DNA from 2 places in the Paenibacillus sp. NPDC058367 genome. Region 2 is predicted to be linked to the other one. Evidence: riboswitches for the same ligand, from Rfam matches in the RefSeq annotation. Region 2 holds a riboswitch; the other holds the start of a gene.
The links. A riboswitch is a leader RNA that binds a small molecule or an ion and turns the genes downstream of it on or off. The one in region 2 is predicted to bind S-adenosylmethionine.

Region 1 (5,487 bases), on a different contig from region 2:
CCGCGAGGAAATTGAGAATTTCCTGGATAAAGCGGTTCAAGTGCATCAAAGCCTTCAACAGTAATTCCGGAAAACCACCGCTTTCGCCTGTTCGAGCAAAAGCGGTGGTTTTTTAAGATGCTTCTTCATTACTAAAAACTGCGGGTGATATTTTTGTCGACAAATCAGTTGAAATGGCTTAGTTATCTTACTTGCCTTATCATGTTCCTCGCTGTACTAGGGGGAGCGGTTGTAACGAAGACTGGATCGGGATTGGAATGTGGAAATGAATGGCCGCTCTGTCATGGGAAATTGATTCCGGCCTATACTGTAGGTTCGATGATTGAATACACCCATCGCTTGTTTAGCGGATTGGCAGGGTTATTGTCACTTGCCTCGATGATTGCCTTTTGGCATTATGCTCGAAATCGGCGGGACTTGTTAGTATATGCATTCATGACGTTGCTGTTTGTAATTGTTCAAGGTGGTATGGGAGCGCTTGCAGTGATTAAATCCCAATCTGCTGCTGTAATGGCACTACATATGGGCTTTTCTTTGATCGCTTTTTCAAGTTCTCTAATGCTGGCTCTAGGAACTAAAAGGCGACATGAAGCAGGTGAGTACGATCCTAAGATGGAGCTTCAGAAGCAACCCGTCAGTAAGGCTTTCCGCAATTTAACCTGCTTTACGGCCTTTTATTCCTATGTTGTTGTTTATATTGGAGCCTTTGTTAGTCATACGGATTCGCGCGGTGGATGTTCTGGCTGGCCGCTCTGTAACGGTGAATGGGTTCCCGAGCTTTCCGGGGGAGTAGGTATTGTTTTTACGCACCGGATTGCGGCTTTGATCTTATTCATTCTTACTGCGGTGCTTGGACATTTAGCTTTTTGGAAACATAAGGATTACCCAGAGCTAAGAGCTCTTGGCGTAGCGGCTGTTCTGCTGTGCTTGATGCAGGTATTTAGTGGAGCTGCTGTTGTTTACACACTAGATAATGAAAGATTGTACATATTTGCCGCTTTGGCTCATATTTTGTTGATCGCTAGTTTGTTTGGTGTCTTATGTTATATGAGTGTAAGAGTCTGGCAGCTGAATCGCGCGAGAAATGTAGTTGTTGAAAAAAATCCAACGAATCCAATGACACCGTTGTAACACCCTTGGTAGAAAGTTCCCACCGTGGATAGAGTCGCTTTACCTGCGGAATAATAAAGTGGAAATCGGTATATCGTGGTGCTGGACAAAACTTTAGGAGGACTGGGATATGCTGCGGGTTATACTTGGAGAGCCGCCTCGAAAGAACAGCGGTGTATTGGCTGACGCGATGGAGAACATGGCCACATTTGCAGCCTTACTGCGCAAGGAAATGAACGCTCATGAGGATAATGACCATGAATACCGCAAGCTGGAGATTTGGACACGTGGACTGATCTCCTCATTGGATGAATTGGAGCAAAGCTGGTTCGCAGCTGCTTTTTACCGGAAATCGGTAATCGCTGGTTATATGGACGATATGTCACCAGTGGAACAAGGCGATTATGCGCGGTATGTTTATTTTTATAAAGATGGATTTATTCGTGTGTTCTCTCTTCTGGACAAGCTTGGAACGGTACTGAATCATTTTTATGACCTCAAAACCTCCAAATTAAAAACGCACTTTTCTTATTTTACAGTACTGCGTCAACTTCAGTTATTGAATGTGCATCCTGCATTAGCGGATCAACTGGAACAGATCAAGAACTCTTATCGTGATCCACTGGAGAATCTACGCAAGCGCAGAAATGCTGAAATTCATTATATGAATTCCGAAATGCAGGATGATTTATGGCAGCGACATCAAGGCTTGCATGACAAAATTCAGCTTGAGGATTTAGATAGCCATCTTGAGGATTTAAAGCAGTCCCTTGAAATGAACTGTAAAACATTAATCGCGGCATTCAGCTACAGCAATGAACAGCTGCGTAAGGAAATAAGCAAGGCAAAGCGTGTACAATCCTAAGCGTTCAAGATATTTCCTTTTGACAAAAAACAAGAAACTTACTATACTTATGCTTGCATTAAAGTCTGTACGAATTCAAACATAAAATTTCATACTCTATATCTTATCGAGAGTGGCGGAGGGATAGGCCCGATGAAGCCCGGCAACCGATTTGTATACAGCGCGATTAGCGTTTTGTACAAATGTCATGGTGCTAATTCCTACAATGACGCAAGGTTTGTGGTCGTTGGCAGATGAGAAGGCATTGTCTAAATAAACACACAGAGCCTCTTGCGATCTGCATCGATCGTCGGAGGTTTTTTTGTATGGAATAAGTGAATTATAAAGGGGGCGACGAGCGTTGATTAATCTAAAAGGAATAACAAAGGTATATGGAAAAGGCAGCCATGCGGCTACAGCACTTTCCGGATTGAATTTGTCTATCGAAAAAGGTGAAATATTCGGAGTTATTGGCCATTCTGGAGCGGGGAAAAGTACATTGATCCGTTGCATTAATCTGTTGGAGCGTCCGACAGAAGGGGAAGTTTGGGTAGATGGCATTGAACTAACCAAGCTTACTCAAGGTCAGCTGCAGGAACAACGGCGCAAAATTGGGATGATTTTTCAACATTTCAATCTGCTATCTTCTGCGACGGTGTACGATAACATTGCTTTTCCTCTGCGACTCACAGGCACTTCGAGAGCAGATATTGATACTAAAGTGAAAGATTTGCTTGCCTTAGTGGGGCTTGAAGAACACCGGGATAAATACCCCTCCCAATTATCAGGCGGACAAAAGCAACGGGTGGGCATCGCACGGGCACTTGCCAGCGACCCTGATGTGCTGCTGTGTGACGAAGCAACCTCTGCGCTTGATCCACAAACGACAGACTCTATTCTTAAGCTATTGCTCGATATTAATAAACGATTCCATCTGACCATTGTGCTGATCACTCACGAAATGCACGTGATTCAGAGTATCTGCGACCGTGTTGCGGTCATTCATGGTGGTGGTATCGTTGAGCAAGATAAAGTTACGGAGGTATTCCTGAAGCCGCAGCATGAGGTCACTCGCGATTTCATTCGCAGTGAATCACAGAATGAGGGACCCCTTCGTACGGCGCTTGACGCTGCTGCTGGAGACAACTCTCAGGCCGTCAAAATTACTTTTTTCGGAGAGAAGACCTACGGCTCTGCACTTTCCAATGTAGTACGTGAGACAGGTGTTAGCTTTGCCATTCTGCATGGTACCATCTCAACGATAAAAGACGTACCTTATGGACAAATGATTGTTCGGTTCGAAGGGCCAGCTGAAGCGATCGCTGTGACGATAGCCGAACTAACCGCTCAAGGCCTTGAAGTGGAGGTAATTTCGTAATGAATTTCGCAGACTTAAACTGGCAAGAAATGATGGATGCTACAGTTGCTACCTTGCAAATGTTAATATTCTCTGGATTGTTCACAATTATTCTTGGTTTACCACTCGGAATTCTATTGTATTTATGGGGAAGATCGAATAGTATAGTAATCAGAGTAATTTACTCGGTCTTATCATTCTTTGTAAACATCTTGCGTTCCGTACCGTTTATCATTTTGATGGTGGCTTTAATTCCTTTTAGCAAAACCATCGTTGGAACCTCCATTGGAGTACTTGGTACGATTCCACCGCTCGTGATTGGTGCAGCTCCATTCTTTGCTCGCTTGGTGGAAACGGCATTAAGAGAAGTGGATCGTGGAGTAATCGAAGCGGCGCAAGGGATGGGAGCATCCACGAATCAGATCGTTATGCGTGTTCTTTTGCCAGAGGCTCGTCCAGGTCTGCTCGCTGGGGTTACGATCACACTGGTTACACTGGTCTCCTATACGGCAATGTCCGGGATGGTAGGCGGCGGCGGGCTAGGGGATCTAGCGATTCGTTACGGATATTACCGATATGAGAAGGAAGTTATGATTATCTCTGTAGTCTTGATGGTCATACTGGTGCAACTGCTACAAATGGCCGGTGATCGACTAGTACGACATTTCACACGGAAATAAGGTACGTCCATATATAGCCTTATTCATACAAATACCAAGGATAAGAGGGGGATTTAAAATGAAAAAATTACTACTTACTTTTTTTAGTCTGACACTGGTTGTGGTGCTGGCTGCTTGCGGCAATAACAATAATACTTCTAACTCGGCTGCTACTAATGCACCAAAAGATGGTGCTGCAACTGAGTCATCTGCAGAACCTGTAAAATTGGTGGTTGGTGCTTCACCTGTTCCACACGCTGAGATCCTAAAAGCTATTGCTCCATTGCTTGAAGCGCAAGGAATTACATTAGAAATCAAAGAATTCACTGACTATGTTCAACCAAACGTTCAGCTTTCAGAGAAGAATCTGGATGCTAACTTCTTCCAACATCAACCTTACCTGGATGACCAGAATCAAAAGAACGGTTCGGATCTAGTTTCTGTTACAGCCGTTCACGTTGAACCTTTTGGTGCTTATTCCAAAAAAATCAAATCCATCGACGAGCTGGCTGATGGTGCGAAAGTTGCCATCCCGAATGATGCTACAAACGGTGGTCGTGCACTGATCCTGCTTGCCAAAAATGGACTGATTTCTTTGAAAGATGATACCAACATCACATCTACCCAAGCAGATATCACTGAGAATAAGAAAAATCTTAAAATCATTGAGCTAGATGCAGCAATGTTAGGTCGTCAATTGGATGAAGTAGATCTTGCCTTGATTAACACTAACTATGCTTTGGAAGCTAACCTAGTTCCTACTAAAGATGCATTGTTCATCGAGGGAACGGATTCCCCTTATGCTAACATCCTGGTAGCTCGTCCTGACAATAAAGATTCCGATGCAATCAAAAAGCTTGCCGCTGCACTGAATTCTCCAGAAGCTAAAGCTTTTATTGAAGAGCAGTACAAAGGCTCGATCATTCCAGCATTTTAAGACAGAAAGCTAACTTAGTCTCTAATTACAGCATAAAACCCGCTGCCTAATGGCATGCGGGTTTTATGCTGTATGTTGTAGGGGAAGGCTAAATCCTCTATAATAAGAAAATCCCGATCTCCTGAAGAGGAGGATCGGGAATGATATTGAATGGGATTAGAATACTTGCATAACTTCTTGTACGCCTTCTACTTCTTCAAGAAGGGCGCGTTCAATCCCGGCTTTCAAGGTGATCGTGGAGCTTGGGCAGCTGCCGCAGGCACCCATAAGTTTCAACTTAACGATGCCGTCTTCTACATCGACCAGTTCAACGTCGCCGCCATCGCGTTGCAGGAACGGACGAAGCTTATCCAGCACTTCCAATACTTCATCATACATTTCGGTGCTTTGTGCATTCTCACTCATTTCTCAATCACTCCTTTCATAAGTTCATTATAGTACAAAAAGTTAAAAAATAAAATGGTTAGGCGGAATAGGGAGATCATCATGAGACCAATTATTGAATTTTGTGCCAGTAACATGGGTCACGGAACAGACAAGCTAATGCATAAGCTGGAGGAAAATCCAGATTACGATGTGA
Region 2 (5,487 bases):
GATGAAATCATTATCAATCTTCGCATTAGCATCATCGAACACGCGCAGAATATCGTAGCGTGTATTCCGCTGTGCCGGGATTTTGCCTGCTTCGCGGATCAGCTGAGTAATCGATTCGATATTGACCTTGTAGGTCGCGCCCGCAGAAGATACTACGTTTTCTTCAATCATCGTACTACCGAAATCGTTGCAGCCATATTGAAGGGAAAGCTTACCGACCTCTGGTCCCATTGTTACCCAAGAGGACTGGAAGTTCTTAATGTTGTCTAGAACAAGGCGACTTATGGCTACCGTCTTCAGATATTCTTCAGGCGTTTGTCTATCCAGCTTCAGGTTGGTATTGTCCGGTTGGAAGGTCCAAGAGATAAAGGCCAAGAAACCCTCTGAATCATACTTGTTGGCAATACACTCGTCCTGAGCCTCACGCACACGAAGTAAGTGTAATGCCCGTTCTTCCATACTTTCACCAAGTCCAATGACCATCGTAGCTGTCGTATTCATACCGATCTTATGCGCTGTCTGCATGACATCCATCCACTCGCGCCATGAGCCTTTAAGTCGGCTGATCTTGCGGCGTGTGCGATCATCGAGAATTTCCGCTCCACCACCTGGTAGTGAATCCAGGCCAGCAGCATGGATTTCACGCACAACTTCCTCGAGCGATAATCCAGATACTTCCTTCATCTTCATAATCTCAGCAGGAGAGAAGGAATGCATTGTAATCTCAGGAAAACGTTGCTTAATTCCGCGAAGTATATCGGTATAATAGCTGAAAGGAAGATTTGGGTTCGTACCGCCTTGCATCAGTATTTCTGTACCATTTACAGCGATAGTCTCAGCGATTTTTTGGTAAATCGTCTCATCCGGCAATACATAACCCTCATCAGAGCCCGGTCTGCGATAAAATGCGCAGAAACGGCAGTAGACATCACATACATTCGTATAGTTAATATTACGACCAATTACAAACGTGGCCATCGGGTCTGGATGCCAGCGTTCCATTATGGTGTTTGCAGCTGCACCCATTTTCTCAATTTCGTTGCTCTCGAACAGTCGGATGGTATCTTCCAATTGGAGACGTTCACCCCGTAGGGCTTTGTCCAAAATAAGATCTATCGCACTCATCGTTCGCATCCTCCTTCTAAACCCTTAGGGGTATGGTAGAATCACAAAATTACAGGAAGAAAAAACGTTGTCTCTTTTTTCAAGGTGACAACCCTTTCTCATACAATTGAACAGTTCATTTCCTCATCGTATCACAATCTGAACAGCTTGAAAAATGCTTTTACATTCTTCGCAAATTCCTATCCAGAAGAAAAGCAGCATCGCACTAAGCGATACTGCTAGTTATACTCTATTTCTCCACTAACACTCGATTGAACATTTCTTCCTGTTACTTGGACTCAATTTCTGCCCTAGCGGCTTCTAGTGCTTGGCTAAGATCAGCAATCAAATCCTCTGCATGTTCAATACCGACGGAGAAGCGCAGTAAACGATCATCTACACCCACAGCATTTCGAATCTCCACAGGAATATCAGCATGCGTTTGTACAGCCGGATAAGTCATAAGTGACTCTACACCGCCCAAGCTTTCTGCGAATGCAATAAGACGAATATGACGAAGAAGCGGCTCTACGTATCTGGCATCTTTTAATTTGAAAGAAAAAATACCGGTATTGCCTGAAGATTGGCGATTCTGGATTTCATGTCCTGGATGATCAGGCAATCCTGGATGGAACACTTCCGCAATCGCTGAATGCTCTAATAAGTAGTGAGCGATCGCTAGTGCATTGCTCTCGTGACGCTCCATACGCAGCGCCAAAGTCTTCAAACCTCTCATCAACTGATAACTGTCTGTTGGTCCGAGCACGGCGCCAATAGAGTTATGTAGAATAGCTAATTCAGCTGATAATTCTACACCCTTGGATACAATCAGGCCTGCCAGTACATCATTATGACCACCCAAATACTTAGTAGCGCTATGAACTACAATATCCGCACCTAATTCTAAAGGCCGTTGGAAGAATGGAGTCAGCAGCGTATTATCTACAATGCTAAGTAACCCATGGTGACGTGCCCAAGTGCACACGGCTTCAATATCCGTGATCATCATAAGTGGGTTCGTTGGTGTTTCAATAAATACAGCTTTCGTATTTGGACGACGCGAAGCTTCCAGTGCATCCAAATCATTCGTGTCTACATAAGAAGCAGTGATTCCAAACTTGGACATAATCCGTTCCAACAAACGATAGGTACCGCCGTAAAGATCCAGCGAAACGATCAGATGATCACCTTGAGCAAACAAGGTAAGCACCGTTTGTATCGCTGCCATCCCTGAGCTACAAGCAAATCCTGCATCTCCAGATTCCAGTTCCGCAGCTGCATTCTCAAGCACTGAACGGGTCGGACTTTTGGTGCGGCTATAATCAAACCCTGTGCTCTGACCGAGTTTTGGATGACGAAATGCCGTTGCATTATAAATCGGAAAATTAATTGCTCCTGTGGTTGGATCTTCTTGAGAACCTATTTGAGCCAGTCTACTTTCAATCCTAAGTTTGTCATCCATGATTAATGCCTCCTAATTTATATTGTAGCGCTATTATTAGTAAACAATCGGGTCGATATCATAAGGCGTTTCTTGATATACATAGTAATTGAGCCAGTTAGAGAATAATAAATTGGCATGCGCACGCCACACTGCTGGAGGTGTACGTTCTGGATCATCTTTAGGGAAGTAATGTTTCGGCAAAGCCATCTCCATCCCTCTAGACACATCACGGTCATATTCCCATTTCAAGGATAGAGGATCATATTCGGAATGTCCGGTCACAAATATTTGTTTACCATCGTTTGTAGCCACTAGATACATACCAGCTTCTTCGGATTCCGCCAGAATCTGCAGATCTGGATTATTCTCAATATCTTCACGGGAGACATCGGTATGACGAGAGTGTGGTACATGGAATACCTCGTCAAAGCCGCGCAACAGTTTAATGTTATTTTGATTAATCGTATGAGGGAAGACGCCAAAACATTTCTCAGGCAATGCCACTTTACGAACACCAAAATGATGATATAAGCCTGCCTGTGCCGCCCAACAAATATGCATGGTTGAAGTCACATTGTCCTTGCTCCATTCAAAAATCTCTTTCAGTTCTTCCCAATACGATACTTCCTCGAACTCCATTTGTTCTACAGGAGCACCTGTAACGATTAAACCATCCAAACGGCGGTGGCTGATCTCGTCAAAGGTTTTGTAAAAGCTCTTCAAATGTTCAGCAGAAGTATTCTTGGAAATATGGGAACGCGGATGCAATAAAGTAACATCAACTTGTAGTGGCGAATTTCCAATTAAACGCAGCAATTGAGTCTCTGTCGTCTCTTTAGTCGGCATGAGGTTCAGAATAGCAATCCGTAGTGGACGGATATCCTGATGGAAAGCCTGACTTTCGTCCATCACAAAAATATTTTCTCCGGATAGTACTTCTTTCGCCGGTAAACTGTCGGGAATTTTAATTGGCATTGTCTTTCCACTCCTTAGCTGAATTTAGTTATTTTGCCGCACTGCGGCTTGCTGAACATAAAAAGACCTTCCTCGGAAATCGAGAAAGGTCATATCTACAGTCATATGTGCCTCTCTCATCTGCCAGAATGTTCCTGAAAACGATTAGACGTCTACAGAAATTCCGCAAGAATTAGCACCGTGCGTTTACACGCCGGTTGCCGGGTTTCATAGGGCTAGTCCCTCCACCTGCTCTTGATAAGATTTAGCTGTATTCAATTAAATTACTTTAAAATTCACTTTAAATCATGAACCTCCTTTTCGTCAAGTCCATACAATGCTGAAGAAGCCTCAAAATCACAATAAATTTGCTTGAAAGAGGCATACTCCGTTGTTATACTAGACAAGTATTTCATACCTGAACGAAAAGAAGAGGTGAGAAGAAGGATGGAAGGCGACCCGAGCTCGCAAATATGTGTACAGAATGAGCAACCACACAGGATAATCATCAGCTTGCCGGCGGCGGGAGCAGTTCTTCTTCATGCCCTCGAAACGTCATTTGGCCCTATGTATTGATTGTACCGCCGGCCAAGCTGATTTTTTTCTCTGTGCTTAATTTAGCAGTCCCTAGTGAAGACCTGGGGATAGGAGGAGTGAAATCAGATGAAAATCCGGCTGGTAAATGCAGGGGTTTTTACACCTATTGATGAAATTGATGAAACACTAACACCCCCAACGGAAGGGTTCTATTGGATTGACGCCGATGTTGAGGATTTGGAGCTGCTTCAGCCCTTGTTCAACCTACATGATCTTGCTGTTGAGGATTGCCTTAGCGAAGAGGATCAGCGTCCAAAGATCGAAATATACGAAAGTCACTACTTTATAGTTGTAAATAGCATCCGCTTTGACGATGAAGAAATTTTCCTACGGGCGCTCAATGTATTCCTTGGAAGACATTACATCATCACTGTCACGAAACAAAAGATCAATGAACTACGAATCCTGAAGCCTATGCTCTGGGAGCAAGAAGTAAGTGAACCGGATATGTTCCTTTACTTGCTAATTGACCTTGTCGTTGATAACTATTTCTCCGTCGGCGACCGAATTGAAGCTCGGATTGAGAAGCTGGAAGAAGATATCCTCATGCATACCAAGAAGTCACATCTCAGTGAAATTATCGGTCTGCGAAGTGAAATTCTATGGTTGAAGAAAATGCTGGGGCCACAAAAAGAAGTGATCAATACCCTAAATAAAAAAGACCTCCGTCTGATTGATGATCAGCTGCAGAAATATTTTAGCGACATTTATGAAAATGCGGTTAAAATATCTGAAACCTTTGAGACGTATCGCGATCTCATGGGCAACTTACGAGAGGCATACCAATCCAGTATCGCCAACCGCGCGAATGAAATTATGAGAGTATTTACTGCGATTACAACAATATTCATGCCCCTGACCGTAATTACCGGAATCTACGGTATGAACTTTGATCATATGCCCGAGCTTCATACGAAATATGGCTATTATGGCGTTATAGGCGTTATGTTGACGTTAGGCTGTGGGATGCTGTATGTTTTCCGCAAGAAGGAATGGCTATGAAACAAACCGGACGAATAAGCAAGACGAAGGACCTGTAACCGTAAGGTATAAGGAAGCCTTCGTCTTTTTGGTATGCGCAAATTTAAAAACTGGTCGCCATGCCCACTTTATGCGTTTGCTCTCGACGGAAACGGATGCGGATCAATCGCAGACGCTCATAATAAATATCCAATCCTTCAGCAGCGGAAAAGTCGTCGCCATACACCTTATGTAACACCGGTTTTAGGAAAAGATCCCCGAGCTCCACATAGGCATTCCATATCGCATCCTGCTCATTCTGCGGCATATTGCCAAGCTCTACATGGATTAGCTTCTCGACGGAATAACCTTCTCTTTCTAGCTCCTCTACCGCTTCTATAAGTTCACGCCGGTTCACTCCACTATTC

Region 1: it holds a riboswitch for S-adenosylmethionine, as region 2 does, so the genes downstream of both, ACFWMP_RS26290 (methionine ABC transporter ATP-binding protein) here and metA (homoserine O-acetyltransferase MetA) in region 2, are expected to answer to the same signal.

Annotation. Positions count from the first base shown of each region.
Region 1 is NZ_JBHXIZ010000006.1:191,448-196,934, reverse strand. It holds gene ACFWMP_RS26305 (thioredoxin family protein) at 1-64, shown strand, start outside; gene ACFWMP_RS26300 (COX15/CtaA family protein) at 154-1,131, shown strand; gene ACFWMP_RS26295 (Cthe_2314 family HEPN domain-containing protein) at 1,241-1,975, shown strand; SAM riboswitch class I at 2,076-2,215, shown strand; gene ACFWMP_RS26290 (methionine ABC transporter ATP-binding protein) at 2,316-3,332, shown strand; gene ACFWMP_RS26285 (methionine ABC transporter permease) at 3,332-3,991, shown strand; gene ACFWMP_RS26280 (MetQ/NlpA family ABC transporter substrate-binding protein) at 4,050-4,907, shown strand; gene ACFWMP_RS26275 (NifU family protein) at 5,064-5,312, opposite strand; gene ACFWMP_RS26270 (YuzB family protein) at 5,394-5,487, shown strand, end outside.
Region 2 is NZ_JBHXIZ010000001.1:1,484,788-1,490,274, forward strand. It holds gene mqnC (cyclic dehypoxanthinyl futalosine synthase) at 1-1,125, opposite strand, end outside; gene ACFWMP_RS06510 (aminotransferase class I/II-fold pyridoxal phosphate-dependent enzyme) at 1,394-2,566, opposite strand; gene metA (homoserine O-acetyltransferase MetA) at 2,603-3,523, opposite strand; SAM riboswitch class I at 3,637-3,767, opposite strand; gene corA (magnesium/cobalt transporter CorA) at 4,166-5,101, shown strand; gene ACFWMP_RS06525 (HRDC domain-containing protein) at 5,184-5,487, opposite strand, start outside.